2 regions of the Streptomyces sp. NPDC102278 genome follow, and region 2 is predicted to be linked to the other one. Evidence: riboswitches for the same ligand, from Rfam matches in the RefSeq annotation. Region 2 holds a riboswitch; the other holds the start of a gene.

Region 1 (14,106 bases), on a different contig from region 2:
GCCGGGCACGGAGGAGGTCAGGTAGTGCGCGGAGACGGTGAAGGGGTCGGGGTGCGGCAGGGCCGCCGACAGGGCCCGACCGACCAGTGCCAGCAGATATCCGCCGTTGACGGCGGTGATGATCGTCCAGCCGGCGCTGAGTTCGGCGTCGTACACCCCGGGCTCGTCCGCGCGGGCGGAGAGGGTGGTGTCGCGGTCGAACTCGCTGTCGCCGATGGATGCCTGGGCCGCTGCATGTGACATGAAAACGACGGTACACCGGCAAGCTACTAAGCGGTAGCTTTCTATTGCTACGTGCGCGTTACGGCTCTTCGGCCACGGCGGACCGGCGGTTCCAGGCCAGCGGCGCCCGCCAGTGGTAGCGGATCGCGAGCAGCCGCAGCACGAACGTGGTGATGATCGCGGCGGCGGTGGTGAGGGCGTTGAGCGTGTCGAAGGCGATGAAGAGGGCCACCATCGAGGCGCCGACGACGGCGGGCACCGCGTACATCTCCCGGTCGCGCAGCAGCGAGGGGACCTCGTTGACCAGCACGTCGCGCAGCACACCGCCACCGACGGCCGTGGCCAGACCCAGCGAGGCGGACGCGGTCAGACCGAGGCCGTACTCGTACGCCTTGGTCGTGCCGGTCACGCAGAACAGTCCGAGGCCGGCCGCGTCGAAGACGTTGATGGCGCGGTTGATCCGCTGGACCTCGGGGTGCAGGAAGAAGACGAGCCCGGCGGCGACCAGCGGCGTCACGAAGAAGCTGAGCTCCCCGAAGGCGGCGGGCGGTACGGCGCCGATGACCAGGTCGCGGAAGAGACCGCCGCCGAGGGCGGTGACGAGCGCGAGCACGGCGATGCCGAAGATGTCGAAGTTCTTGCGCACGGCGAGCAGGGCGCCCGCGGTGGCGAAGACAAAAATGCCCGCGAGGTCCAGGGCGTGCTGGATGCCGGGCGGGAAGAGATCGTGGAGCACGCCCCCATTGTGCCGTCCGCCTGCCGGCGTGACGGACGGCGGCGAACGGCCACGGCCGGGGCGCGGGGGACGGACGGGGCACAGGGGACGAAGGGGGCGCACGGACCGCCCGGGAACGCACAGTGGTGCCGGGGTTCCCGGACGCGTACGTCCGGGGCCCCGGCACCACACCCGGCCCCGGCCGCTACTCCGGGGTCGGACACCTGCGGTCGTCGTGACCCGCCGGACCGTCGGCGTGACTCACCACGCCGAGGTCGAAACCCGCTACACCGTCGGCGTGTCCACCACTTCGGCGGCGCCCGGCAGGGCCTTGTCGCCCGGCGCCTGGTCCGGCGCGTTCTCCGGGTGGTGACAGGCGACCTGGTGTCCCGTCTTCAGGGCCACCAGCGGCGGTTCCTGCGTGGTGCACAGCTCGGTCGCCTTCCAGCACCGGGTGTGGAACCGGCAGCCGCTCGGCGGCGAGATCGGCGACGGCACGTCGCCCTTGAGCAGGATGCGCCCGCTCTTCGCGCCGCGCCTCCTCGGGTCCGGCACCGGCACCGCCGACATGAGCGCGGTCGTGTACGGGTGCATCGGCGCCTCGTACAGCGACTTGCGGTCGGCCAGCTCCACGATCTTGCCGAGGTACATCACCGCGATGCGGTCCGAGACGTGGCGGATGACCGACAGGTCGTGCGCGATGATCACGTACGTCAGGCCGAGTTCCTCCTGGAGGTCGTCCAGCAGGTTCACCACCTGGGCCTGGATCGAGACGTCCAGCGCCGACACCGGCTCGTCGGCGACGACGAGCTTCGGCTTGAGGGCCAGTGCCCGCGCGATGCCGATGCGCTGGCGCTGACCGCCGGAGAACTCGTGCGGGTAGCGGTTGTAGTGCTCGGGGTTGAGGCCCACCAGCGAGAGCAGCCGTTGGACCTCGGCCTTCACCCCGCCCTCGGGGGTGACCTTCTGGAGCTTGAAGGGCGCCCCGACGATCGTGCCCACCGTGTGGCGGGGGTTCAGCGAGCCGTACGGGTCCTGGAAGATCATCTGCACGTCGCGGCGCAGCGGGCGCATGCCCGCGACGCTCAGGTGCGTGATGTCCCGACCCTCGAACTCGACCTTTCCGCCGGTCGGTTCGAGCAGTCGGGTGATCAGCCGGCCCATGGTGGACTTGCCGCAGCCGGACTCGCCGACGATGCCGAGGGTCTCACCCCGTCGGACGTCGAAGTCGATGCCGTCCACGGCCTTGACGGCGCCGGCCTGGCGGCGCAACAGCCCCTTGTTGATGGGGAAGTGCTTGACCAGCCCGGTCACCTTCAGCAGCGGCTCCTCGGCGGTGTCCGCCGCGGCCTGCGCGGAGGAGGCCTCCGCCGCGCCCGTCTTGTTCATGTCGGTCACAGCTTCGGCGCAATCTCTTCGGTCCAGATCCGGGTCCGCTCCTCCTGCGACATGTGGCAGGCGGACCAGTGCCGGCTGTCGTCCTCGGTCAGCTCGGGACGCTGGGTGCGGGTGATGCCGCCCTTGGGTACGTCGGCGTAGGGGCACCGGGGGTTGAACGCGCAGCCGCTCGGGATGTTGATGAGGCTGGGCGGCGAGCCCTTCACCGGGATCAGCCGTTCGGTCTGGTCGCGGTCGATGCGCGGCATCGAGCCGAGCAGGCCCCAGGTGTAGGGGTGCCGGGGGCCGTAGAAGACCTTCTCGGCGGTGCCGCGCTCGACGCACCGGCCTCCGTACATCACCAGGATGTCGTCGGCCATCTCGGCGACCACGCCGAGGTCGTGCGTGATCATGATGACCGCGGAGCCGAACTCCTTCTGCAGGTCGCGGATGAGGTCCAGGATCTGCGCCTGGACGGTGACGTCCAGGGCGGTCGTGGGCTCGTCCGCGATGAGCAGTTCGGGGTTGTTGACCAGGGCCATGGCGATCATCGCGCGCTGGCGCATGCCGCCGGAGAACTCGTGGGGGTACGCGTCCACGCGCCGGTGGGGCTCCGGGATGCCGACCCGGTCGAGCATCTCGACGGCCCGCTTGCGGGCGGTCTTCTTGTCGACGTCGTGGTGGGTCCGGTAGGCCTCGACGATCTGCTTGCCCACCGAGTAGTACGGGTGCATCGCGGACAGCGGGTCCTGGAAGACCATCGCCATCTTGTGCCCGCGCAGCTTGCGCACGTGATCGGCGTCGGCCTGGACCAGGTCCTCGCCGTCGAGCACGACCTGCCCGGAGATGTGCGGGCGGCTGCGGGCGTTGCCGGTGCGGTGCAGACCCATGATGGCCAGCGAGGTCACCGACTTGCCCGAGCCGGACTCGCCGACGATGCCGAGCGTCTTGCCGCGCTCCAGATCGAAGGAGAGCCCGTCGACGGATTTGACGAGTCCGTCGTCGGTCGGGAAGTGGACCTTGAGGTCGCGTACGGAGAGGAAGGAGTCCGCGGGGCGGGCCTCCCCCTTCGCCTGCTCGGGGACGAACGCGGGCTCGCCGGAGGTGCCGGTCGAAACGGCGGGGTTCTCGGTCACGTCAGCCTCACGCGCGGGTCGATGACGGCGTACAGCAGGTCCACGATCAGGTTGGCCATCACCACGAAGAGCGCGGCGAGCAGGGTGACACCCATGATCACGGGGAGGTCGCCCTGGCCGATGGCGGCGACGGCCGCCGTTCCCAGACCCTGGAAGTTGAAGGTCGTCTCGGTGAGCACCGCGCCGCCGAGGAGTCCGCCGAGGTCGAGGCCGAACATCGTGACGATCGGGGTGAGGGTGGAGCGCAGGGCGTGCTTGCGGATGACCACGCCCTCCTTGAGCCCCTTGGCGCGGGCGGTGCGGATGTAGTCCTCGCCGAGGACTTCCAGCATGGTCGCGCGGGTGATGCGGGCGTAGGTCGCCGCGAAGAGGAAGGCGAGGGTGACCCAGGGCAGGATCAGACTGTTGAGCCAGGCCAGCGGATCCTCGGTCAGGGGTTTGTAGTTGGACACGTCCAACCAGCCGAGGCCGTAGACGAAGACCGCGGGAGCCACCATGCCGGTGAAGAAGATCGGCAGGGAGACGCCGGCGAGCGCTCCGATCATGACGGTCCGGTCGATGGCCGTACGCCGTTTCAGCGCCGAGACCACTCCGGTGGCCACACCCGCGATCACCCAGATCACGGCTGCGCCGACGGCGAGCGAGAGGGTGACCGGCATGCGGTCGAGCATGGTCTCCCAGACGGGGGCCTCGCTCTTGAAGGAGTAGCCGAAGCACGGAGCGGCGCAGTGCGTGACCTCGGTGCCGCCGTCGTAGTCGCGGCCGACGAAGATGCCTTTGAGGAACACCCAGTACTGCTCGGAGATGGGCTTGTCGAAGCCCATCTTCACGCGGATGCCCGCCAGGGCGGTCTCGTTGGTCTCTCGACCGGCGTACATGAGCGCGGGATCGCTGCCGGTCAGCTTCGGGACCGCGAAGAAGATGCCGAAGGTGACCACGGAGACCACCAGCAGCGTGGCGGCGACGTTGAACAGCCGCCGTATGAGGTAGACGAGCACTGCAGTCGGCCGCCCGGGGCGGGCGGCTGCCGCCCCTTGTGGGGACGACAGCCGCCGCCTGCGGCCTTCACCTGCCCTTCGGACTAGCGCATGTGCGGTGAAGGCACTTACTTACGAATTGCTGGCCTGCTGGTGCCCGACGGCCGCGGTGGGCGGCCGCCGGACGGTCGGACGACTACTTGGCGACGCCCAGGACGGCGAGGTCGATGCGGCCCATCGAGTCGTTGAAGTAGACGTTCGTCAGGCGCGGGTTGTGGTAGATGAGCGCCTTGTCGAAGTTGATCGGCAGGTAGAGCGCCTTCTCCATGACCTTCTTGTTGATGTCCGTGTAGAACGGAGCGGCGGCGTCCGGGGTGGCAGCGTTCGCGGCCTTGTCGAACAGGCCGTTGACCTCGGGGTCGTCCAGCATCGTGTAGTTGTTGTTGCCGTTCGGCAGGATGAACGAGCCGTCGACCAGCGGCTGGAGGAAGCCCGAACCGGAGTTGTAGTCGGCGCCCCAGCCCATGACGATGATGCCGTAGTTCTTCTTCTTCACGTTCTCGGGCGAACCGATCGTGGAGGAGGAGAGCTTGCCGTCGTACTGGTCGATCGTGGCCTTGATGCCGACCTTGGCGAGCGAGGCCTGGAGGGACTCGGCCGTCTTGACCTCGGGGGCGCGGTTGTTGCGGACCGCGATGGTGGTCTCGAACCCGTCGGGCTTGCCACAGGCCTTGAGCGCGTCCTTGGCCTTCTGCTCCTGCGCCTTGCCGGCGGTCAGGCCCCACGGGTCGAAGGACTTGTCCGAGCCGGGGATGCCGGGCGGCAGCATGTTCGCGCCGAGGTCACCGCTGGTCGGGCCACCGCGGGCGTTCTGCAGCGACTTCGGGTCGGCCGCGTAGATGACGGCCTTGCGGCACTCGATGTTCTCGAACGGCGCGACCGTCTGCGGGAAGGCGAAGTAGCGGATGTAGCCCGTGAACGGGTTGTCCGCGTTCTTCTTGAGGTTCGCGTCCTTGAGGATCTTGTTCTTCGCGGCCTGCTGGACACCGGTGCCGTCGACGGCGAGGTCGATGTCGCCGGAGAGCAGGCGCTGGTCCATGTCGTCCGGGTTGGTGGTGACCGTGAAGCTCACCTTGTCCGGCAGACCCTTGCGGATCGTGTCCGTCTTCGGGTCCCAGTTCTCGTTGCGGACGAAGGTGGCGCCCTTGCCCGCGGTGAAGTTCTCGACCTTGTAGGGGCCGGTGGAGACGGGCTTGTTGGTGTAGCCCGCGCCCTGGTCCTTCGCCGCCGGGACCGGCGAGGAGGACGGCATCGCCAGCAGGTAGTTGAAGTCCGAGTTGGCGCTGGCCAGGTTGAAGACGATCGTCTTGTCGTCCGGCGTCTGGACCGACTTCAGACCCATCTTGTTCGGGTCGGTGTCCTTGTACGGGCCCGGGTACTTCTGACCCTGGTCGAGCAGGTCGACCAGGTACGTCGGGCCGCCGGACAGCACGTCCTGAGCGAAGACGCGCTCGATGCCGTACTTGAAGTCCTTCGAGGTGATCGGCGTGCCGTCCTCGAACTTCACGCCGTCCTTGATCTTGACGGTGTACGTCTTGCCGTCGTTGCTCAGGACCGGCGCGGCCTCGGCGAGGTCCGGGACCAGCTTCGTGCCCGCGGCGCCCGGCTTGCTGTCGTACGCGTAGAGCTGGCGGATGTAGAGGCGCTGCAGGTTCCACACGAAGCCGTAGTAGGCACGCGCCGGGTCGAGGTAGTCGACGTCCTGCGGCGACCAGAGCTTGAGCTCACCGCCCTTGGCGTCCGAGGCGTTCACCAGGGCCGTGGAGGCACCGCTGTAGCCCTTGTCGTTCGCGGCGCCGTCGGACTTCTTGCCCTCGTCCTTGCCACCGCCACACGCGGCGGTCATCGACAGGGCGGCGACCACGGCGGTGATCGCGAGTGCCTGCTTTCTGCGGATCACGGTTGTCCAACCTCCATAGGTGGTGAAGCGAAGAAGCGGTTCAGCTGCCCTTGGGGTCGAGTGCGTCGCGCAGCCCGTCCCCGAAGAGGTTGAACGCCAGGACGGTGATGAAGATCGTGAGGCCCGGGACCACCATGTACATGGGGTCGTCCTGGTAGATGGGGACGGCGTCGGACAGCATCTTGCCCCAGGAGGCGGTGGGCGGCTTGACGCCGGCACCGAGGAAGCTGAGGGCCGCCTCCGTCAGGATGTTGGTCGGGATGATCAGCGTCGAGTAGACGAGGATCGGCGCGACCAGGTTGGGCAGCAGCTCCTTGATCAGGATGTAGCCGCGGCCCGCCCCGAGGCTGCGCGCGGCCTCGACGTACTCGCGTTCACGCAGGGAGATCGTCTGTCCTCGGACGATGCGGCCGATGTACGGCCAGCCGAAGAAGCCGATGACGACGATCAGCACGCCCATCCGGACGCCCGAACCCTCGAACCCCCAGAGGGAGTTGGGGACCACGGACACGAGGGCGATGGTGAACAGCAACTGCGGGAAGGCCAGCAGCAGGTCCATCGTGCGGCTGATGACGCCGTCGACCCAGCCGCCGAGGAACCCGGCGAGCGCGCCGAGCAGGCTGCCGAGGACCACCGAGACGAAGGCCGCGAGGAAGGCGACGACCAGGGAGATGCGGGCGCCGTAGACGATCCGGCTGAACACGTCGCGTCCGTTGGTCGGTTCGACGCCCAGCAGGAAGTCGGAGCTCATGCCGCCGAACGAGCCGAGCGGCGTCCCGAAGTCCGGGTCCAGCATGTCTTCGTGGAACTCGTTGGGCGGATGGCCCAGCAGGCTCACGATCAGCGGCGCGAAGACGGCCACCAGGATCAGGAGGATCACGACCACGCCGCCGGTCAGCGCGACCTTGTCGCGCTTGAGCCGCATCCAGGCGATGCGGCCGGGCGAGCGGCCTTCGATGGCCTTGGCAGGGACGTCGGCTACGGACACGGGTGCGGGTGTTTCCGCGTCCGTGTCATGCAGTGGTGCCGTCATCGTGGTGGGGACCCCTCTCGGCCGACGGGTGTGCCGGCCCATGCCCGCCGCTGTGGCGGCGTTGGTGCGGAGTGGCGCTCGGAGTGCGTGGGACACGCGGAACGCGTGTGAGGTGCAGGAAGTGCGGGAAGTGCTGCGAAAGTGCCGTGCGAAACAACAGGTGCAGTCAACGAACCGAACCGTGCCCGGAGGACTGATCGGCTCTTGGGTGGGGAGTCTTCATCGGGCGCTCGACCAGCCGCCAGACCCGCAGATGAATGGATGCGCAAACGTGATCTGACGTCCCGGTACCCGTTATCCGGACTTCACTCGCGTCTCAGCGGAGCAAGACCGCCTGTTCGGTACGGAACCGGACATGGCGCCCAACTCGCAAGACTCGCATGCCTTTTGGCCCCACAAGACCGAAGAAATCAGGACAAGACGAAGGTCGTCCGGGCGCGGCGGTCGCCGGCGGCCGGAGGCGTCGCGCACCCGTCCGTCCCGGAGTCCGGACGGCGTCGGCGCGCGGCCCGTCCGCAGGTCCCGGGAGGACGGGGACGCCTGGCGGGAGGGCGTGGGGAGGGCACGCGAAAGGCCTCCGCCGGAAGTCCGACGGAGGCCTGGGGGACGTGCTAGTACGAGGGCGCCTGCCCCTCGCGGTCGTAGAAGGGGCGGGTCTGCGAACGCAACCACATCGCGACCGGATCGTGCTCGTCGGCCAGCGCGACGGTGCACACGGGAACGCCCTCGGGGACCGCCCCGACCGACTGCCGCATCATCTCCCGGACGGACTCCAGCGCGGGCGCGGAGGCGTCGTACAGGTCGAGCCCGACGGCGAGGTACGCCGATCCGAGCGACGGCTGCACCCAGGCCCTGCGCAGCGACCGGACGGCGGGCGTGCGGTGCGCGTGCTGGGTGAGCAGACCGTAGAACTGCGGGAGCTCCAGGGCGGGCTCCGACAGGCGCAGCGGTCCGGCGGGCATCCGGTCGAGGCCGGTCGCGATCCGGCGGAGGTCGGCCCAGGGCAGTCCGATGCCGCCGCCCTGGGCGTGCGGGTTGAGCCACAGCCCCCAGCGGTCCGGGTAGAGGGCGCGGGCGATGTCCCGGCCGGTGACCACCTCGTAGCCGCGGTTCCAGCCGCTGGCGGTCAGTTCCTGCGGGGAGGTCACGCAGGGCGCGTATCCGAGCCCGTCGACCTCCATCCCCCCGTACTGGGCATCCGGGGAACCCGGCTGCCCCTGCCACAACAACATCCACAGCCGGCCCTCGGCCAGGGCGTGCAGAAGCGACTCGTAGCTCTCATAGCGCCCGGGAGTCACCTGGCGCAGCATGTGCTCGACCTGCCCGGCCGCGGCCGTGCCTGACGCACTCACCCGGTACCCCTCTTCGTCCGCCCGTCGTCCACCCGTTACCCAGGCCACACGTGCGGCCAAGAGATGTAATCAGCTTAAGCGGCCCTACGGGAGGTAGAAGGGGCGTACACGCTCACGAATCCAGTCCGTGACCGGGTCCTCGACGGCGTCCAGGAGGATCAACTGCACGGGCCAGGGCGCCGGTACGCGGGCCAGCGCCCGGCCGAGCGCCTCCAACGGGGCGCTGCGCGATTCGGGATCCCATCCCACCAGTCGGACACCGATGTACAGCTCGGGCGCCCCGCCCTCCACGCTGGCCAGGCAGCGGTGCGCGGCGGCCACCACCCCGGTGGCCCGGAACTCCTCGCCGGCCGCCGCCAGGAAGTCCACCGGGTCGTCCTGCCAGTCGGGCTCGAAGAGCCGGACGCGGCCGCCGGTGGCCGGGCCGTCGAGCGGTGTCCGCCCCGCGCGGCACAGCTCCGCGACGGCGGCCGGGGGGAGCGGGACGCCGACGGCCCCCTCGGGGTTCACGGCGATGCCGAGCTGCGGCGGCAGGCCGCGGGCGAACTCCACGGCGGGGGCCACGGCGAAGTCCATGCCGGGGCCGACGCAGAAGCGGAACTGGGCCTCTGAGCTGTAGACGGGGACGTACGCCGCGCCGCCGATCTGCATCGTCGGGAGGGTCAGGTCGGCGGCGTCGGGCGCGCCGCCGGCCGGCAGCGGCACCCAGACCCGGCTGCGACCGAGCACCTCCAGGATCCGCGCTCCCGCGTCCACCGCCCCCAGCGCCGCCCCGAGCACCTGCTCCAGCTCGTTGTCGGGCCACCCGCCGCCGTGCATCCACGCCTCCGCTGCCATCGCCACCGTTGCCGTGCCGAGGTTAGTGGGTCCGCGCGGACCCCCCTCCCCCGGGCTCGCGCGTCAGGCGGCGGGGGTTGAGGTGTGCGTCGGGGGCGTGGGGCCGAAGGTGATGCGGGTGATGCGCGAGGCGGCGGCGCGGTCCAGGAGGACCGCCGACGCGCAGCCGCGCGGGAGGCTGCCCGACTCGGCGTCGCGCAGGAGCCGGTCGGCCGCGCCGCGGTGGCGGGAGAAGGCGTACGCCGACACCCGCCGGCCGCGCGCCTCCTGCCCGGCCAGGGCCTCCTGTGGGCTGGTGTCGAGGAGCAGCAGGTGCAGGGCCCGGTCGCGGCGCCGGGCGAACCCGGCGAGCAGGGCCCGCACCCACCTCTGGGTGCCGCAGTCGTGGACCACCACCGAGGCGCCCGAGCGCAGCACCCGCCACAGGCCCCAGTAGTGGGCGACGCGGACCAGTGGCCGGTAGACCGCGTACGGCAGGGCGTCCGGCATCTGCCGCTCCCAGCGTTCCCGGGTGTCCTGCGAGTCGACGCCGCCGGCCGCGGCCCGCTTGATCAGCGTGCTCTTGCCGCCTCCGGGCAGGCCGGACACCACGACGATGTCCCCGTCGGCGAAGTCGAGCGCGCGCGGTCCGTGCGCGCCCCGGCCGCGCAGGTCACGCACGACCGTGCTCCCGGCCCGCGCGGGCCGCTCGTGGGCGCCCCGCTGCGCCGGCACCCCCGCCACGGTCCCCGTCGTCGTCAGCACTCCGAATCTCCGCACCGCCACAGTGATCGCCTCCCCCGAATCGGGTCGCGAGGACCCTTGCCCACTGAGTGTAAAGAGACGGTAATCCGGCATGCCCGGTTCCGGTCGGCCCGCTCGAACCCGGTCACGGTCACGCACGGTCTTTCGGGCCCGCACACCCGACGCGGGCCGTCGCGTGCAATGATGTGCGCCATCTGGACACCAACTGCATACCGGCCGCTTGAATCCGCGCGGGAGAGTCCCGGCAGGCCATGAGGCCGTGCCCGGGCGCCGAAGGAGCAAGTCCTCCCTTGAATCTCTCAGGCCCCGTACCGCGTGGATGAGGCAGATCTGAAAAGCGAGCCGCGCCGCCGTCCCCGACGGCATCGGCGTGTGCTCCACCCAAGGTGCAAGTCGACGACGCGCCCCGTTTCGCGCGGGAACTCTCGGCGAACCTCTCAGGTTCCGATGACAGATGGGGAGGACCGTCCTCGTCATGTCATGCCCTGGGACCCGGGAGCCACACCCATGAGCACTGCCCCCCGCCTGACCGCCCTCGACGCGCTGCACCGCTCGCTCGGTGCGACCATGACCGACTTCGCGGGCTGGGACATGCCGCTGCGCTACGCCAGTGAGCGCGACGAGCACAACGCCGTGCGCACGAAGGCCGGCCTGTTCGACCTGTCCCACATGGGCGAGATCACCCTGACCGGCCCCGAGGCCGTGAAGGTGCTGGACTACGCGCTGGTCGGCAACATCTCGACCGTCGGTGTCGGCCGCGCCCGCTACACGCACATCTGTCAGGAGGACGGCGGGATCCTGGACGACCTGATCGTCTACCGCCTCGGCGAGACCGAGTACATGGTCGTCGCCAACGCCTCCAACGCCCAGGTCGTCCTGGACGCGATCACCGAGCGGGCCGCCGGCTTCGACGCAGAGGTCCGCGACGACCGCGACGCGTACGCGCTGATCGCCGTGCAGGGCCCGGAGTCCCCCGGCATCCTGAAGTCGCTGACCGACGCCGACCTGGACGGCCTGAAGTACTACGCCGGCCTGCCGGGCACGGTGGCCGGGGTGCCCGCGCTGATCGCGCGGACCGGCTACACCGGCGAGGACGGCTTCGAGCTGTTCGTCTCCCCGGAGCACGCGGTGGAGCTGTGGCAGGCGCTGACCGAGGCGGGCGCGGGCGTCGGCCTGGTCCCGGCCGGCCTGTCCTGCCGCGACACCCTGCGCCTGGAGGCGGGCATGCCGCTGTACGGGCACGAGCTGACCACCTCCCTCACCCCGTTCGACGCGGGTCTGGGCCGGGTCGTGAAGTTCGAGAAGGAGGTGGACTTCGTCGGCCGCAAGGCGCTGGAGGCCGCCGCCGAGCGCGCCGCCGGCAACCCGCCGCGCAAGCTCGTCGGGCTGATCGCCGAGGGCCGCCGCGTCCCGCGCGCCGGATTCCCCGTCGTCGCTGACGGGCAGGTCGTCGGAGAGGTCACCTCGGGCGCCCCGTCGCCGACGCTGGGCAAGCCGATCGCGATGGCGTACGTGGACGCGGCGCACGCCGCGCCCGGCACCTCCGGTGTCGGCGTGGACATTCGCGGTACGCATGAGCCGTACGAGGTCGTGGCGCTGCCGTTCTACAAGCGGCAGAAGTAGTTCCGCCCCTTCCGTCACACGTCGTCGCCGTACGCAGGTCCGTGCCGTCGCCGTACGCAGGTCCGTGCGGCGCCGTCTCGGCATTCAAGACCACCGGTTCACATCCACTCCCCCGCATCCAGGAGAATCAGGCCATGAGCAACCCCCAGCAGCTGCGTTACAGCAAGGAGCACGAGTGGCTGTCGGGCGCCGAGGACGGCGTCTCGACGGTCGGCATCACGGAGTTCGCGGCCAACGCGCTCGGTGACGTCGTCTACGCCCAGCTCCCCGAGGTCGGCGACACCGTGACCGCGGGTGAGACCTGCGGCGAGCTGGAGTCGACCAAGTCGGTCAGCGACCTGTACTCCCCCGTCACCGGTGAGGTCGTCGAGGCCAACCAGGACGTCGTGGACGACCCGTCGCTGGTGAACTCGGCTCCCTTCGAGGGTGGCTGGCTCTTCAAGGTGCGCGTCACGGAGGAGCAGCCCGACCTGCTCTCCGTCGACGAGTACGCCAAGCTCACCGCCGGTAACTGACCCCAGGGGACCCTGATGTCTGTACTGAACACCCCTCTCCACGAGCTCGACCCCGACGTCGCCGCCGCCGTCGACGCCGAACTCGAGCGCCAGCAGTCCACCCTGGAAATGATCGCGTCGGAGAACTTCGCTCCGGTCGCCGTCATGGAGGCCCAGGGCTCGGTCCTGACCAACAAGTACGCCGAGGGCTACCCCGGTCGCCGCTACTACGGCGGCTGCGAGCACGTCGACGTGGTCGAGCAGATCGCGATCGACCGCATCAAGGCGCTGTTCGGCGCCGAGGCCGCGAACGTCCAGCCGCACTCCGGTGCGCAGGCGAACGCCGCCGCGATGTTCGCGCTGCTCAAGCCGGGCGACACGATCATGGGCCTGAACCTCGCCCACGGCGGTCACCTGACCCACGGCATGAAGATCAACTTCTCCGGCAAGCTCTACAACGTGGTCCCGTACCACGTGGACGCCTCGGGCGAGGTGGACATGGCCGAGGTCGAGCGCCTCGCCAAGGAGTCCAAGCCCCAGCTGATCGTCGCGGGCTGGTCCGCCTACCCGCGCCGGCTGGACTTCGCCGCCTTCCGCCGCATCGCGGACGAGGTCGGCGCGTACCTGATGGTCGACATGGCGCACTTCGCCGGCCTGGTCGCCGCGGGTCTGCACCCGAACCCGGTGCCGCACGCCCACGTCGTGACCACCACCACGCACAAGACCCTCGGCGGTCCGCGCGGCGGTGTCATCCTGTCGACGCAGGAACTGGCCAAGAAGATCAACTCCGCGGTCTTCCCCGGCCAGCAGGGTGGTCCGCTGGAGCACGTGATCGCGGCCAAGGCGGTCTCGTTCAAGGTCGCCGCCTCGCCCGAGTTCAAGGAGCGCCAGGAGCGCACCCTGGAGGGCGCGAAGATCCTCGCCGCCCGGCTGGTCCGGGACGACGTCAAGGCCGTGGGCGTGGACGTCCTCACCGGCGGCACCGACGTGCACCTGGTCCTGGTCGACCTGCGCAACTCGGAGCTGGACGGTCAGCAGGCCGAGGACCGCCTCCACGAGGTCGGCATCACGGTCAACCGGAACGCCATCCCGAACGACCCGCGGCCGCCGATGGTCACCTCGGGTCTGCGGATCGGTACGCCGGCCCTGGCCACCCGCGGTTTCGACGCGGAGGCCTTCACCGAGGTCGCCGAGATCATCGCGGAGGCGCTGAAGGCGCCGTCCCCCTTCGCGGAGGCCGACGCCGAGGCCCTCAAGGCGCGCGTCTCGGCGCTCGCCGCGAAGTTCCCGCTGTACCCCACGCTCTGACGTGGCGCGCTAGGTCTTCGTGAGAAGGGCCCGGTGGCTGTGGAAACAGGCACCGGGCCCTTCTCGTGATCGGGCGGGCACGACCCCGGCCCCGCGACCGGCGCCACGACCGGCCCGACATGGCCTTGCTCACGTGTGTCCGAGCCGGTGCGCGTGCGGGCCCGCCCGCCCGGGCCCACCCCGCCCGGGCCCACCCCGCCCGGGCCCGCCGCACGGGCCCGCCGCCCGGGCCCGCTCCCGTACCGGCCCGAGGCCGGGGGCGTCGTACCGGAGCGCGAACCGGGCCGCGCCTGACCGTCACCCGCGCGCGGCCCGCGCCGGCCGGCTT
Region 2 (14,106 bases):
AGACCACGTCCACGATCTCGATCTCGGGCCTTGAGGCCTACGAGGCCGAGGTGTCGGGGCAACAGCACGTGTCGTCCTCGCTGTCCCCCGAGGCCCAGGCCGCGGTGGAAGCGCTGCCGCCCGGTTCCGCTCTGCTGATCGTGCGGCGCGGCCCCAACTCCGGCAGCCGGTTCCTCTTGGACGGCGAACTGACCACTGCCGGTCGGCATCCGCAGAGCGACATCTTCCTGGACGACGTCACCGTCTCCCGGCGACATGTCGACTTCCGACGGGGCCAGGACGGTGGCTTCACCGTCTCGGACGTGGGCAGCCTGAACGGCACGTACGTGAACCGTGAGCCGATCGACTCCGTCGCCCTGCACAACGGCGACGAGGTGCAGATCGGCAAGTACCGGCTGGTCTTCTACGCGAGCCTGCGGGGCATCTGACCCGTCAAGGGAAGGTCCCATGCTGCGCACCCCGACAGGCGGTGCCGGAAACGGCACCGCCGCCTCGGCCGGGCGGCTGGTGAGCATCGGCACGGTGCTCACCATGCTGCGTGACGAGTTTCCCGACGTCACGATCTCGAAGATCCGCTTCCTGGAGGCGGAAGGCCTCGTCGAGCCCCGGCGCACACCTTCCGGATACCGCAAGTTCAGCACCGACGACGTGGCTCGGCTGAGCCGGATCCTGCGCCTCCAGCGGGACCACTACATGCCGCTGAAGGTCATTCGCGGACAGCTCGACGCGCTCGACCGCGGCGAGCAGGTCCGCATCCCGTCGCCCACGGCGCACGGGGACTCCATCGATCCCGCGAGTCCCGCCGCCGTGTACGGCGAAGTGGGGCGGGAGCGGCCCGGCGCGGCCCGGGTGGGCCGGGCCGAGCTGATCTCCGCCGCGGAGGTGGACGAAGCGCAGCTCGGCGAGTGGGAATCGTACGGCCTCATCGCCGAGGCGCCGGGCGGCGGATTCGACGCCGAGACGGTCACCGTGGCCCGCTTGATCGCGGATCTCGGTCGATTCGGGCTTGAGCCCCGCCATCTGCGCGCCATGAAAGCGGCCGCGGACCGGGAGGCCGGTCTGGTCGAGCAGCTCGTGGCCCCGCTGCGCCGGCACCGCAATCCGCAGACCAGGGCCCATGCGGAGGCCACGATGAGGGAGCTCGCGGGGCTGTCCGTACGGCTCCACGAGGCCCTGGTACAGACCGCCCTGGGGGTCCGGCTCCACTGACCAGGGGGAGCCCGACTACCCAAACCTGCCGGGCAGGTCCTAGGGTTGCTGTGTGAACGAGCTCGACGTTGTGGGTGTCCGGGTGGAAATGCCCTCCAACCAACCGATCGTGCTCCTGCGTGAAGTGGGAGGCGATCGGTACCTCCCCATCTGGATCGGACCCGGGGAGGCGACCGCCATTGCCTTCGCGCAACAGGGCATGGCCCCTGCCCGTCCGCTGACGCACGACCTGTTCAAGGACGTGTTGGAGGCGGTCGGTGAGGAGCTCACCGAGGTTCGGATCACGGATCTGCGGGAGGGCGTCTTCTATGCGGAGCTTGTCTTCGCCAGTGGGGTCGAGGTGAGCGCGAGGCCCTCCGATGCCATAGCGCTCGCCCTGCGGACGGGGACGCCGATCTACGGCAGCGACGGCGTGCTCGACGACGCGGGCATCGCCATCCCCGACGAGCAGGAGGACGAGGTGGAGAAGTTCCGCGAGTTCCTCGATCAGATCTCGCCCGAGGACTTCGGCACCGGGCCGCAGTGAGGCGCGAGCCGTGTCACCCTCCGTGAAGATTCAGCCCATTCGAGTAGCCTTTCCCCGTAGACGGACACGGGAAACCACTCTCAGGGTGATTATCACTCGGCGTGCCGAGTGTGGCGATCGTTGACGCACCCCTGGTGACTGCCTACCTTCGAGGTGGCAGGTCAAGGACGGAGGGTCGGCGTGAGGATCACGGGCGACGGTACGACCGGGGGCATCCCCGCACGGAGTGACGGTGGACCGTACCCACTGCACGGCGGTGCGCCGGGTTCCGCGCGCCGTCAGCCGGAGTCGGTTCCGACGCCGGTCGGACCGGTGAGCGAGGAGCGGGCGCCCGAGCAGATCGGCTACCGGGGGCCGACGGCGTGCGCCGCCGCCGGCATCACCTATCGGCAATTGGACTACTGGGCGCGGACCGGGCTGGTGGAGCCGAGCGTCCGACCCGCCTACGGATCGGGCACGCAACGGCTGTACAGCTTCCGCGACGTGGTGGTCCTCAAGATCGTCAAGCGCTTCCTGGACACCGGGGTGGCGTTGCAGAGCATCCGCACCGCCGTGCAGCACCTGCGCGACCGCGGTTTCTCGGACCTGGAGCGCATGACGCTGATGAGCGACGGCGCCACCGTCTACGAGTGCACCTCACCCGATCAGGTGGTCAGCCTGCTCCAGGGCGGGCAGGGCGTCTTCGGCATCGCGATCGGCGTGGTCTGGCGGGACGTGGAGCACGCGCTGTCCCAGCTCCACGGCGAGCGGATCGACACCGGGGAGACGCTGGTCGGGCAGAACCCGACGGACGAGCTGGCGGCGCGCCGCAACCGGGCGGTCTGAGGCGCTGCGGCGGGCTCCCGCCGGATTGTCAGAGGCGTAGGGCAGCATCGGGGCTGTGAGAGCCGCGCCGACCATCCTGCATCTGGACATGGACGCCTTCTACGCATCCGTGGAGCAGGCGTCGAAGCCGAGCCTGCGCGGCAAAGCCGTGATCGTCGGCGGGCTCGGGCCGCGCGGGGTGGTGGCCACGGCCTCCTACGAGGCCAGGCGCTTCGGCGTGCACTCGGCGATGCCGATGGCCCAGGCCAGGCGGCGCTGCCCGAACGGCGCCTACCTCACCCCCCGGTTCCGCGTCTACCAGGCGGTCAGCGAGCGCGTGATGGGGCTCCTGCGGGCCCTGTCGCCGCTCGTGGAGCCCCTGAGCCTGGACGAGGCCTTCGTGGACCTGGAGGCGGGCGAGGTCGCCTTCGACTCCGCCGGCGCCCGGGCCGCCGGGGAACGGCTGAGGGCCGACATCATGGCCGCCACGGGGCTCAGCGGGTCCGTGGGGCTCGCGGGGTCCAAGATGCTGGCCAAGGTGGCCTCCGAGGAGGCCAAGCCCGCAGGACTGCTGCTGATCGAGCCGGGGACCGAGCGCGAGCACCTCGCGCCGATGTCCGTGCGGACCCTCCCCGGCGTGGGCCCGGTGACCGGAGAACACCTGCGGCGCGCCGGGATCACCACCGTGGGGGAACTCGCCGAGGCCGGCGAGGACGAGTTGATCCGGATGGTGGGGCGCTCGCACGGCCTGGGGCTGTACCGGATGGCCCTGGGATTGGACGACCGGCCGGTGGTCGCCGAGCGGGACGCGAAGTCGGTCTCGGTGGAGGACACCTTCGACGTGGACCTGCACGACCGGGTCCGGATCCGGGGCGAGGTGCAGCGGCTCGCCGACCGCTGCGTGGGGCGGCTGCGGTCCTCGGGGCACTCGGGGCGCACGATCGTGTTGAAGGTGCGGCGATACGACTTCTCGACGCTGACGCGCTCGGAGACGCTGCGGGGGCCGACCGACGATCCGGGGGTGGTCCGGGAGGCGGCGGCGCGGCTGCTGGAGGGTGTGGACACCACGGGCGGGGTGCGCCTGCTGGGCGTCGGGGTGACGGGGCTGGCGGACTACACGCAGGAGGACCTGTTCGCCCAGGCCGAGGCGGAGGGGGCCGGCGACGCGATCGGGCCGCCCCGGGACCCTGCGGCGGAGGACGCGGAGCCGTCGGGCCCGGGCGCGGTGGACGTCACCGGGATCACGCCCGGCGTCGCGGCGGAGCCGGAGGGGGCCGAGGGGGCCGTACGGGGCATGGAGGGCGACGGGGACGCCGTGCCGGCCGGTGCGGCGGGAGTGGCCCCCGAGCGGCTCTGGCCGGCCGGGAGCGACGTGCGGCACGCGGTGTACGGGCCCGGGTGGGTACAGGGCAGCGGGGTCGGGCGGGTGACCGTACGGTTCGAGCGGCCGGGATCGCCGCCCGGTCGCGTGCGCACCTTCAGGGTGGACGATCCGGAGCTGGAGCCGTCCGATCCGCTGCCGTTGGTCGGGGGAGGTGGAGGGGGTGGGGGTGCCTAGCCTTCGCCCGCCAGCCGGCCGAAGTCGCGGGGCGTGTTCCTCGGCGGGGTCGGCGGGTGGTGGAACTCCGTCGGCAGGGTCACGTCCAGTCCGTAGTGGTGGTAGAGCTGTAGTTCCTGTTCGGGCGAGAGGTGGCGGCCTACGCCGAAGTCGGGCGCGTCCCTGATCAGGGACCGCTCGAAGGGGACCCGCAGGGCGTCCCCGACCACCTCGCTGGGTTCCAGGGGGACGAACGCGTCCCGGCTGAACAGGCCCGTCCTGACCGCGGCCCATTCCGGTACGCCCGTGGCATCGTCGAGGTAGACCTCGTCCACGGTGCCGATCTTGGCTCCGTTGCGGTCGAATGCCTTGCGTCCGATCAGGCTGCGCGGATCGATGTCGGTCTGCACGGTCCCTCCATATGGTCGCAACTCCTCCGTAATCACTACAGAAGTGCATATTCGGAGAGGGGGCCACTCGAAGGAGGGTTCGGAACCTCGCTGGTAGGCTGGGTGACGGCTGTCGACCCTGTGCGGGAGAGTCCTCCGAGTGAACGCGACGGAGGCGCCGAAGGAGCAAATCCTCCCCGGAATCTCTCAGGCATACGTACCGCACGTGGTGAGGCCACTCTGGAAAGCAGGGGCGGGTACCGGATGAATTGCGCCGGTTCCTCTCCTCACCGACGGTGAAAGCCGGATCTCATGGGCGAACCCCAGGAGGCCCGGTGAAGCTCTCAGGTTGAGATGACAGAGGGGGAGGCCGTTCGGGTGCCCGCGCCGTGGTGCCCCTCGCAGGTCATACGACCAGGAGGCCTCCGTCATGACCGCCAACCGCATTCCGCTCTCCCAGCTGGAGCGAGGCATCCCCTTCGAGCAGCGCCACATCGGCCCGGATGCCGAGGCGCAGGCGAAGATGCTCGCCCACGTGGGCTACGGCTCCTTGGACGAACTGACCGCCGCAGCGGTGCCCGACGTGATCCGCAGCGCCGAGGCGCTCGACCTGCCCGAGGCGCGGACCGAGGCCGAGGTGCTCGCGGAGCTCCGCGAGCTGGCCGACCGCAACCAGGTCCTCTCGTCCATGATCGGTCTCGGCTACTACGGGACCTTCACCCCTCCGGTGATCCTGCGCAACGTCATGGAGAACCCGGCCTGGTACACGGCGTACACGCCCTACCAGCCCGAGATCTCGCAGGGCCGCCTGGAGGCGCTGCTGAACTTCCAGACCGTCGTCGCCGACCTCACCGGCCTGCCGACCTCGGGCGCCTCGCTCCTCGACGAGGGCACCGCGGCAGCCGAGGCCATGTCGCTGGCCCGCCGCGTCGGCAAGGTCAAGAACGGCGTCTTCCTGATCGACGCGGACGCCCTGCCGCAGACGATCGCCGTGATCGAGACCCGCGCCGAGCCCACGGGCGTCGAGGTCGTCGTCGCCGACCTGTCCGAGGGCATCCCCGCCGAGATCGCCGAGCGCGGCGTCTTCGGCGTGCTGCTCCAGTACCCGGGCGCCTCCGGTGCCGTACGGGACATCAAGCCCGTCATCGACCAGGCGCACGAGCTCGGTGCCATCGTCACCGTCTCCGCGGACCTGCTCGCACTGACCCTGCTCACCTCCCCGGGCGAGCTGGGCGCGGACATCGCCGTCGGCACCACCCAGCGCTTCGGCGTCCCGATGGGCTTCGGCGGACCGCACGCCGGCTACATGGCCGTCCAGGCCAAGCACGCCCGCTCGCTGCCCGGCCGCCTCGTCGGCGTCTCCGTGGACGCGGACGGCAACAAGGCGTACCGCCTCGCGCTCCAGACGCGCGAGCAGCACATCCGCCGCGAGAAGGCCACCAGCAACATCTGCACCGCGCAGGTGCTGCTCGCCGTCATGGCCGGCATGTACGCCGTCTACCACGGACCGGACGGCCTGCGGACGATCGCCCGCCGTACCCACCGCTACGCGGGCGTGCTCGCCGCGGGTCTGGCGGCCGGCGGCGTCAAGGTCGTGCACGGCTCGTACTTCGACACCCTCACCGTCCGGGTACCGGGTCGCGCCGGCGAGGTCGTCGCCGCCGCCCGCGCGGGCGGGGTCAACCTGTACCGCGTGGACGCCGACCTGGTGTCGATCTCCTGCGACGAGACCACGCTGCGCGCCGACATCGAGGCCGTCTGGGCCGCCTTCGGCGTCACCGCAGACATCGAGGCGCTGGACGAGGCCACCCCCGAGAGCCTGCCCGAGGGCCTGCTGCGCTCGGACGAGTACCTGGCCCACCCGGTCTTCCACCAGCACCGTTCCGAGACCGCGATGCTGCGCTACCTGCGCAGGCTCTCGGACAAGGACTACGCGCTGGACCGCGGCATGATCCCGCTGGGCTCCTGCACCATGAAGCTCAACGCGACCACCGAGATGGAGCCGGTCACCTGGCCCGAGTTCGGGCAGCTGCACCCGTTCGCCCCGGTCGAGCAGGCCGAGGGGTACCTCACGCTCATCAACGAGCTGGAGGAACGCCTGTGTGAGGTCACCGGATACGACAAGGTCTCGATCCAGCCGAACGCCGGCTCCCAGGGCGAGCTCGCCGGCCTGCTGGCCGTCCGCGCCTACCACCGGGCGAACGGCGACGAGCAGCGCACCATCTGTCTCATCCCGTCCTCCGCGCACGGCACGAACGCCGCCAGCGCCGTGATGGCCGGCATGAAGGTCGTCGTCGTCAAGACCGCCGACGACGGCGAGGTGGACGCGGACGACCTGCGCGCCAAGATCGAGCAGTACCGCGACGAGCTCGCCGTGCTGATGATCACCTACCCGTCCACGCACGGCGTGTTCGAGGAGCACGTCGCGGACATCTGCGCGCAGGTGCACGACGCCGGCGGGCAGGTCTACGTGGACGGCGCCAACCTCAACGCCCTGGTCGGCCTGGCCAAGCCGGGGCACTTCGGTGGCGACGTCTCGCACCTGAACCTGCACAAGACCTTCTGCATCCCGCACGGCGGCGGCGGTCCGGGCGTCGGCCCGGTCGGTGTCCGGGCGCACCTGGCCCCGTACCTCCCCAACCACCCGCTCCAGCCGACCGCCGGTCCGGAGACGGGCGTCGGCCCGATCTCCGCCGCTCCGTGGGGTTCGGCCGGCATCCTGCCGATCTCCTGGTCGTACGTGCGCCTGATGGGCGGCGAGGGCCTCAAGCGCGCCACCCAGGTGGCCGTGCTCGGCGCCAACTACATCGCCAAGCGCCTGGAGCCGCACTACCCGGTGCTCTACACCGGTCCCGGCAACCTGGTCGCCCACGAGTGCATCATCGACCTGCGCCCGCTCTCGAAGGCCACGGGCGTGAGCGTGGACGACATCGCCAAGCGTCTGATCGACTACGGCTTCCACGCGCCGACCATGTCCTTCCCGGTGGCCGGCACGCTGATGATCGAGCCGACGGAGTCCGAGGACCTCGCCGAGATCGACCGCTTCTGCGACGCGATGATCGCCATCCGCGCCGAGATCGAGCGGGTGGCCGCCGGCGAATGGCCGGTCGACGACAACCCGCTGGCCAACTCCCCGCACACCGCGGCGGCGCTGGGCGGCGAGTGGAACCACTCGTACACCCGTGACGAGGCCGTCTTCCCGGGCGGGGTCACGGCCGCCGAGAAGTACTGGCCGCCGGTGCGCCGGATCGACGGCGCCTTCGGCGACCGGAACCTGGTGTGCTCCTGCCCGCCGCTCGACGAGTACGACAACTGAGCCGTGATCGTGGCGGTGTGAGCTGACGGGGAAGGGGCCGGTCCCGGAGCATCGCTCCGGGACCGGCCCCTTCCCCTTGCCCTGCCTCGTCCCGTCTAGGCGACCGCGAGCGGCCGGTGCGGGGCGATGATCTGGCCGTCCGGCAACAGCTCCCCGGTGTCCTCGAAGAGCAGGACGCCGTTGCACAGCAGGCTCCAGCCCTGTTCCGGGTGGTTCGCCACCGGCAGTGCGGCCTCCCTGTCGGCGGAGTCTGACGTCGGGCAGGCTGGCTGGTGCTGGCACATGGATGCGTTCTTTCGCTGCGATGTGGTCTGCGTGCTACGGCTCGATGCGTGATTCATGGCCGTCCCCCTGGGTCATCCCCGCGCCTGCGGAGAGCATGTCCTCAGTGTTCCCCCACGACGGCTGCTTCGTAGGTATTTCCCGGCAGCTGTCCTCATAGATTGATGACGCATCACTCGTGCGGGCGGTTCAGGCCAACTCCCCTGTCATTTCGGGTGGTTCACCAGTGGCCCGAGCGGGCTAGGCCGAATGGGCAACTTGGGCCATGCCGGTCGAGGAGTGCTGGTCAGGCCGCCGGTGCGGCCACCGCGGGCGGTGCCGGAGGAGCCGGCGGGGTGAGCCGACGGGTCAGCACGGGCAGCAGCTCGGACACGGTGTGCGGTCGGAAGGGCGCGATCCCGGGAGGCGCCGGGGCCAGCGGGATCAACAGGTCGGCGGCGTCCGGCAGGCCCGCCGAGGCGTCGGCGTTCACCGCTCCGTGCAGCCACAGGGTCAGCATGTACAGCTCCGGTACGGACAAGAGTCTCGCCTGGTGGCTCATGCCGAGCGACTCGGCCTGGCGCAGGGCGCGTTCGGTCGCCGCCACGTACGGGCCCTCGAAGAAGTGCGAGAAGGCCCAGCCGTCCGCGGTGAGCCGGGTGTCGGCCGCCGCGACGAAACGGTCCCCGCTGCGGATCATGAACCGCCAGCCGGTCAGCCGCGTGCGGGGCGGCCTGGCGCCGGTCGTGAGCGACGAGGCCTGCAACCGGTCGAGCACGTGGACCGGCAGGGGGAGTTCGGCGGTCAGGGGACCCTGGATCTTGCGCAGGGCCGGGGTGTGCGCCTCGTGCACGGCGGTGGGGGAGCGCAGTGCCGCGAGGACGCAGCGCAGGGCGGGCGCGGGAGCCGGAGGGACATGCAGCGGCATGGTGGGTCGCCTCTCACTTGGGAGACCTGGGGTGCGGGGGAAGGTGCGGACGACGCTGTCGCATTCTGGGGCCAGAGGGGGGCTGAGGGGCAATGGCCGCGCGCCAACTCTCTGCCTCGTTTGCGGAGTTTATACGACATGTGTTCACGCAGTGTTTCGGCTAGCTGTCCCGTCCATTGCCGACAAGGCGCTTACCGGTCCCTCTGGCATGGCATTCATGCCGGTTGCGCACGAACATGTCGCCCTGACCTCGGAGGTTACCGGACGGGGGCTCGGCTGGAAAGCATCGGTTATGCGGAATGGGCAAAGGCGAGGGGGAATTTGCGTTTTCGAGCTTGCCAGGCGAATGTGCCGAAGCGCCCTTCGGGCCAAACCGGCGCGCGCTGCCCGCCATGCACGCCCCCGCCGCGTTATCGATCACTCCGCCGGGGCATCATCGACCGTAACGCGCGCCTGGGTGCACCGGGCCAGGCCCATTCGAGGAGGGACGCTTCGATGGGGGAGAAGGTCGTGGCAGGCGGATTCGACCTGTCCGATCGGCATCGGTATCGAAGGAAGCTTCACGAGTGCCTGGAGGGGCTGGAGCGCCTTCTGGCGGAGAAGAGGTTCGATCGGCCCAAGAACATGATGGGACTGGAGATCGAACTGAATCTCGCGGGTGCCGACGGGTTGCCGAGAATGGTGAATGCCGAGGTTCTGGAGCGGATTGCGAGCCCTGATTTCCAGACCGAACTCGGAATGTTCAACCTGGAGGTGAACGTACTCCCGCACCGCCTCGGCGGACGGGTATTCGACCAGCTCGCCGAGGAACTCGGCGCGGGGCTGCACTATGCCCACCGGCAGGCCGCGGCGGTCGACGCGGGGGTGGTGATGATCGGCATCCTGCCGACGATCACCCGCTCCGACCTGGCCCTGGCCAACCTCTCCGCCGTGGACCGGTACTCGCTGCTCAACGAGCAGATCCTGATGATGCGCGGCGAGGACTTCACCCTCGACATCGACGGGGTCGAGCGGCTGACCTGGACCTCCGGTTCCATCGTGCCCGAGGCCGCCTGTACTTCCGTGCAACTGCACCTCCAGGTGACCCCGGCCCGGTTCGCGGACGTGTGGAACGCGGCCCAGGCGGTGTCCGCCGTGCAGACGGCGGTCGGCGCCAACTCGCCGTTCCTGTTCGGGCACGAGCTGTGGCGGGAGTCGCGGCCGCCGCTGTTCACCCAGGCCACCGACACCCGACCGCCCGAACTCCAGGCGCAGGGCGTTCGACCGCGGACCTGGTTCGGGGAGCGCTGGGTGGACTCGGCGTACGAACTCTTCGCGGAGAACGTCCGCTTCTTCCCGTCCCTGCTGCCGATCTGCGACGAGGAGGAACCGCTGCGGGTGCTCGCCGAGGGAGGGGTGCCGAGCCTGCAGGAGCTGGTCCTGCACAACGGCACGGTCTACCGCTGGAACCGGCCCGTGTACGGGGTCGCCGACGGGGTGCCGCACCTGCGGGTGGAGAACCGGGTGTTGCCGGCCGGGCCCACGGTGGCCGACGTGGTCGCCAACGCCGCCTTCTACTACGGGCTGGTGCGCACGCTCGCGGACGAGCAGCGGCCGGTCTGGACGCGGCTGCCGTTCGCGGAGGCCGAGGCCAACTTCGACGCGGCCTGCCGGTACGGGATCGACGCACGGCTGCGCTGGCCGCGTCGGGGACGGAGCGGAGGCCTGGCGAGCGTGCCGGCGGTGCGGCTGGTGCTCGACGAACTGCTTCCGATGGCGGCGGCCGGGCTGGACGCCTGGGGCATCGCGCCGGCGGACCGGGACCACTACCTGGGGATCATCGAGCAGCGGTGTCGACTCCGGGTGAACGGCGCGACCTGGCAGGTGGACACCTTCCACCGGGCCGTGGCGGCCGGCCTGGGCCGGGACGAGGCGCTGGCGGCGACCACCCGGCGCTACAGCGAGCTGTCCCACCGGGGCGACCCCGTGCACACCTGGCCGGTCGGGCTCGCCGGGCAGGAGGTGGACGCCACCGCGGCGGCCCGACGCTGACCCCGACCGGGTCCGGTGATCCCGTTCCCCCGCCGAGGAGGCAGTATGGGGATGTCGTGACGGCACGTCGCGACGATCGCGGCGGGACGGGAGTCGGGCGTGCGGGTGGAGCCGGAGCCGGTGGTCAAGGACCCGAGGGAAGACGACCGCGGGTACCTGCGGACCGAGACGCTGCTCGTCCTCGCGCTCTCGCTGGGGGCGAGCGGGGTCTCGGCCCTGATCAGCTTCATCGGTTCGCTGACCAAGCCGGGCGGCCTCAAGGACCAGGCGGCCACGCTCAACGGGTCGTACGCGCCCGGTCGGCCCTGGCTGGACCTGGCCTGGCAGCTGTTCGGGATCGCGAGCGCGCTCGTCCCCGTCCTGCTCGTCGCGCACCTGCTGACCCGGGAGGGAGCGCCGGGGCTGCGTGCGCTGGGCTTCGACCGGACCAGGCCGCTGTCCGACCTGGGTCGCGGCGCGCTGGTCGCCGCCGGCATCGGCAGCGCCGGGCTCGCCTTCTACCTCGCGGCCCGCGCCACCGGCTTCAACCTGACGGTGGTGCCGGAGGCGCTGCCGGACGTGTGGTGGAAGTTCCCCGTGCTGATCCTCTCCGCGCTGCAGAACTCCGTGGTGGAGGAGGTCATCGTGCTGGCCTACCTGCTGCGCCGGCTCGACCAGCTGGGCTGGTCCCCGACGGCGTCGCTGCTGGCCAGTTCGGCACTGCGCGGCTCGTACCACCTCTACCAGGGCATCGGCGGCTTCATCGGCAACATGGTGATGGGCGTGGTGTTCGTACTGGCCTACCGCCGGTGGGGGCGCGTCGGGCCGCTCGTCGTCGCGCACGCGCTGCTCGACATCGTGGCCTTCGGCGGCTACGCCCTGCTCGCGGGCAAGGTGGACTGGCTGCCGACTCCCTGAGGTGTCTTCGGGGCGGCCATCGGGGACCGGGGGCCTCAGGGGCGGGTGAGGAGTTCCCCGTCCAGGACCGTGACCGCGTGACCGGTCAGGAGGGTGCGCTCGCCGGCGAGGGTGACGCGGACCAGGCCCGTACGCGATCCGCCCTGGAGACCCGTCAGCGTGGTGCGGCCCAGACGCCGCGCCCAGAAGGGGGCGAGCGCGGTGTGGGCGCTGCCCGTGACGGGGTCCTCGTCGATGCCGACGGCCGGGAAGAAGCCGCGGGAGACGAAGTCGTAGCCGCGTGAGGGGTCCTCGGCCGCCGCGGTGACGATGACCCCGCGGCGGGCGTAGCCGCGCAGGGCGACGAGGTCGGGGGTGAGCTCCCGTACCGTCCGCTCGTCCGCGAGCTCCACCACCAGGTCGCCGATGTGGGCGGACGTGTCGTGCACCGACCTGATCCCGGCGCCCAGCGCGCGCTCCACCTCGGCCACGGGTTCGACCTCCGTCAGCGAGGAGGTCGGGAAGTCCATGGTGATCGTGCCGTCCTCGGCGGCCCGCGCCGTGAGGATCCCGCAGCGGGCGGCGAATCGGATCAGCCCGCTCGCCCGGCTGGTCGTCGCCAGGACGTGGGCCGTCGCGAGGGTGGCGTGCCCGCACATGTCCACCTCGGCGGCCGGGGTGAACCAGCGCAGCTCCCAGTCGGCCTCCCCGCCCGCCGGCAGCGGCCGCGCGAAGGCGGTCTCGGAGAGGTTGACCTCGGCCGCGACCTGCTGGAGCCAGGAGTCCGGGGGGAACGCGCCGTCCAGCAGCAGGACCCCGGCGGGATTCCCGTGGAAGGGGCGGTCGGTGAAGGCGTCGACGATTCGGATGCGCATGACCTCGACCGTAGGGCGGGCCGGGGAACGCCGCCAAAGGCCAATCCGGGGTACCTGGCTCTATCGTCGAAGAGTTTCCGATATATCGTTGACGCATCGCGAACGATCAGTGATAGTTGAGATATCGAAGCGGTCGGGCCATCGGGTCCGACGGCGAGACCACTTGATGACGAAAGGAGCGCAGTCATGCGTTCACACGGACAGCACGGACACGACCACGGCCACGAGCACGGACGGGGTCACGGCCACTGCGGGCCGGACCGTCGGGAGGAGTTCGGCGGGCGCCGCGCCGCCTTCGGCCCGTTCGGGCCGCCCTTCGGCGGCGGACCCTTCGGAGGGCGCGGCGGACGCGGCGGACCTCGCGGACGGGCCCGGCGGGGTGACGTACGGGCCTCGATCCTGGCGCTGCTCGCCGACCGGCCGATGCACGGCTACGAGATGATCCAGGAGATCGGCGAGCGCAGCGGAGGGGCCTGGAAGCCCAGTCCCGGCTCGGTCTACCCGACCCTCCAGATGCTGGAGGACGAGGGCCTCATCACGAACGAGAGCGAGGGCGGCAAGAAGCTGTTCACGCTCACCGACGCGGGCCGCACCGAGGCCGAGTCGGGTCCGGACGCCCCCTGGGAGGACGCCGGGCGGGGCTTCGACTTCGAGGCGATGCACGAGGTCCGGACGGCCGGAGTCGGCCTGATGGAAGCCTTCGGCCAGGTCTTCAAGACCGGCACGCCCGAGCAGCGCGAGAAGGCCCTCGGGGTCATCAACGACGCACGCAGGAAGCTCTACCTGATCCTGGCCGACGAGCACTGAGCCGGCCGACACCCCACGAAGGCGCGCCCCGCGAGAGCCCTCTCCCGGGGCGCGCCCTCGTGCGTACCCGCGTACGCCGCGGAGTGCGGGTCAGGCGACCAGGCCCGCCAGCTTGCGGAGCGACTCGTTCAGCGCGGCCGTGGCCGAGTCCTTGAGCTTGCCGGCCATCAGCGACACGGCGGCCCCGGTGAACTCGCCGTCGATCCGCACGGTGGTGGCCGCGCCGTCCGGGACCAGGGTGTACCGGGTGAGGACGGCCACGCCCATCGGGCCCTTGCCGGTGATGGCGAAGAGGCGCTCGTCCTCCAGCTCCGAGACGGTCCAGAGGACCTCCGCCGGGAAGCCCATCATCTTCATGTTCTCCGCGAAGGTCGATCCGACCGCCAGGGTCTGCGGTCCGCCCTTCGGGAAGTCGGTGTGGGTCATGCTCCACCGGCCGTACGCGTCCCAGTCGGTCAGCTGCGCCCAGAGCTTCGCGGCGGGCGCCTCGATGCGTGATTCCGCGGTGACTTCGGCCATGCGACCACCCCTTCTCGTCGGGTACGTG

What was found. A riboswitch is a leader RNA that binds a small molecule or an ion and turns the genes downstream of it on or off. The one in region 2 is predicted to bind glycine.
Region 1: another riboswitch for glycine. It lies ahead of gcvT (glycine cleavage system aminomethyltransferase GcvT); the one in region 2 lies ahead of gcvP (aminomethyl-transferring glycine dehydrogenase).

What each region holds. Positions count from the first base shown of each region.
Region 1 covers NZ_JBIWLV010000001.1:240,331-254,436, forward strand. Annotated here, with positions in the region: gene ACIRO3_RS01060 (thioesterase family protein) at 1-243, opposite strand, end outside; gene ACIRO3_RS01065 (trimeric intracellular cation channel family protein) at 302-958, opposite strand; gene ACIRO3_RS01070 (dipeptide ABC transporter ATP-binding protein) at 1,223-2,326, opposite strand; gene ACIRO3_RS01075 (ABC transporter ATP-binding protein) at 2,332-3,450, opposite strand; gene ACIRO3_RS01080 (ABC transporter permease) at 3,447-4,448, opposite strand; gene ACIRO3_RS01085 (ABC transporter substrate-binding protein) at 4,624-6,333, opposite strand; gene ACIRO3_RS01090 (ABC transporter permease) at 6,428-7,420, opposite strand; gene ACIRO3_RS01095 (enhanced serine sensitivity protein SseB C-terminal domain-containing protein) at 8,032-8,772, opposite strand; gene ACIRO3_RS01100 (enhanced serine sensitivity protein SseB) at 8,857-9,609, opposite strand; gene ACIRO3_RS01105 (AAA family ATPase) at 9,673-10,353, opposite strand; glycine riboswitch at 10,575-10,677, shown strand; gene gcvT (glycine cleavage system aminomethyltransferase GcvT) at 10,861-11,976, shown strand; gene gcvH (glycine cleavage system protein GcvH) at 12,111-12,491, shown strand; gene glyA (serine hydroxymethyltransferase) at 12,507-13,778, shown strand.
Region 2 covers NZ_JBIWLV010000002.1:906,745-920,850, reverse strand. Annotated here, with positions in the region: gene ACIRO3_RS08990 (FHA domain-containing protein) at 1-428, shown strand, start outside; gene ACIRO3_RS08985 (MerR family transcriptional regulator) at 448-1,209, shown strand; gene ACIRO3_RS08980 (bifunctional nuclease family protein) at 1,262-1,735, shown strand; gene ACIRO3_RS08975 (MerR family transcriptional regulator) at 1,916-2,560, shown strand; gene ACIRO3_RS08970 (DNA polymerase IV) at 2,616-4,097, shown strand; gene ACIRO3_RS08965 (PRC-barrel domain-containing protein) at 4,094-4,486, opposite strand; glycine riboswitch at 4,600-4,698, shown strand; gene gcvP (aminomethyl-transferring glycine dehydrogenase) at 4,896-7,781, shown strand; gene ACIRO3_RS08955 (DUF5999 family protein) at 7,877-8,065, opposite strand; gene ACIRO3_RS08950 (hypothetical protein) at 8,350-8,970, opposite strand; gene ACIRO3_RS08945 (glutamate-cysteine ligase family protein) at 9,466-11,001, shown strand; gene ACIRO3_RS08940 (CPBP family intramembrane glutamic endopeptidase) at 11,101-11,898, shown strand; gene ACIRO3_RS08935 (PhzF family phenazine biosynthesis protein) at 11,934-12,752, opposite strand; gene ACIRO3_RS08930 (PadR family transcriptional regulator) at 12,939-13,559, shown strand; gene ACIRO3_RS08925 (SRPBCC family protein) at 13,650-14,078, opposite strand.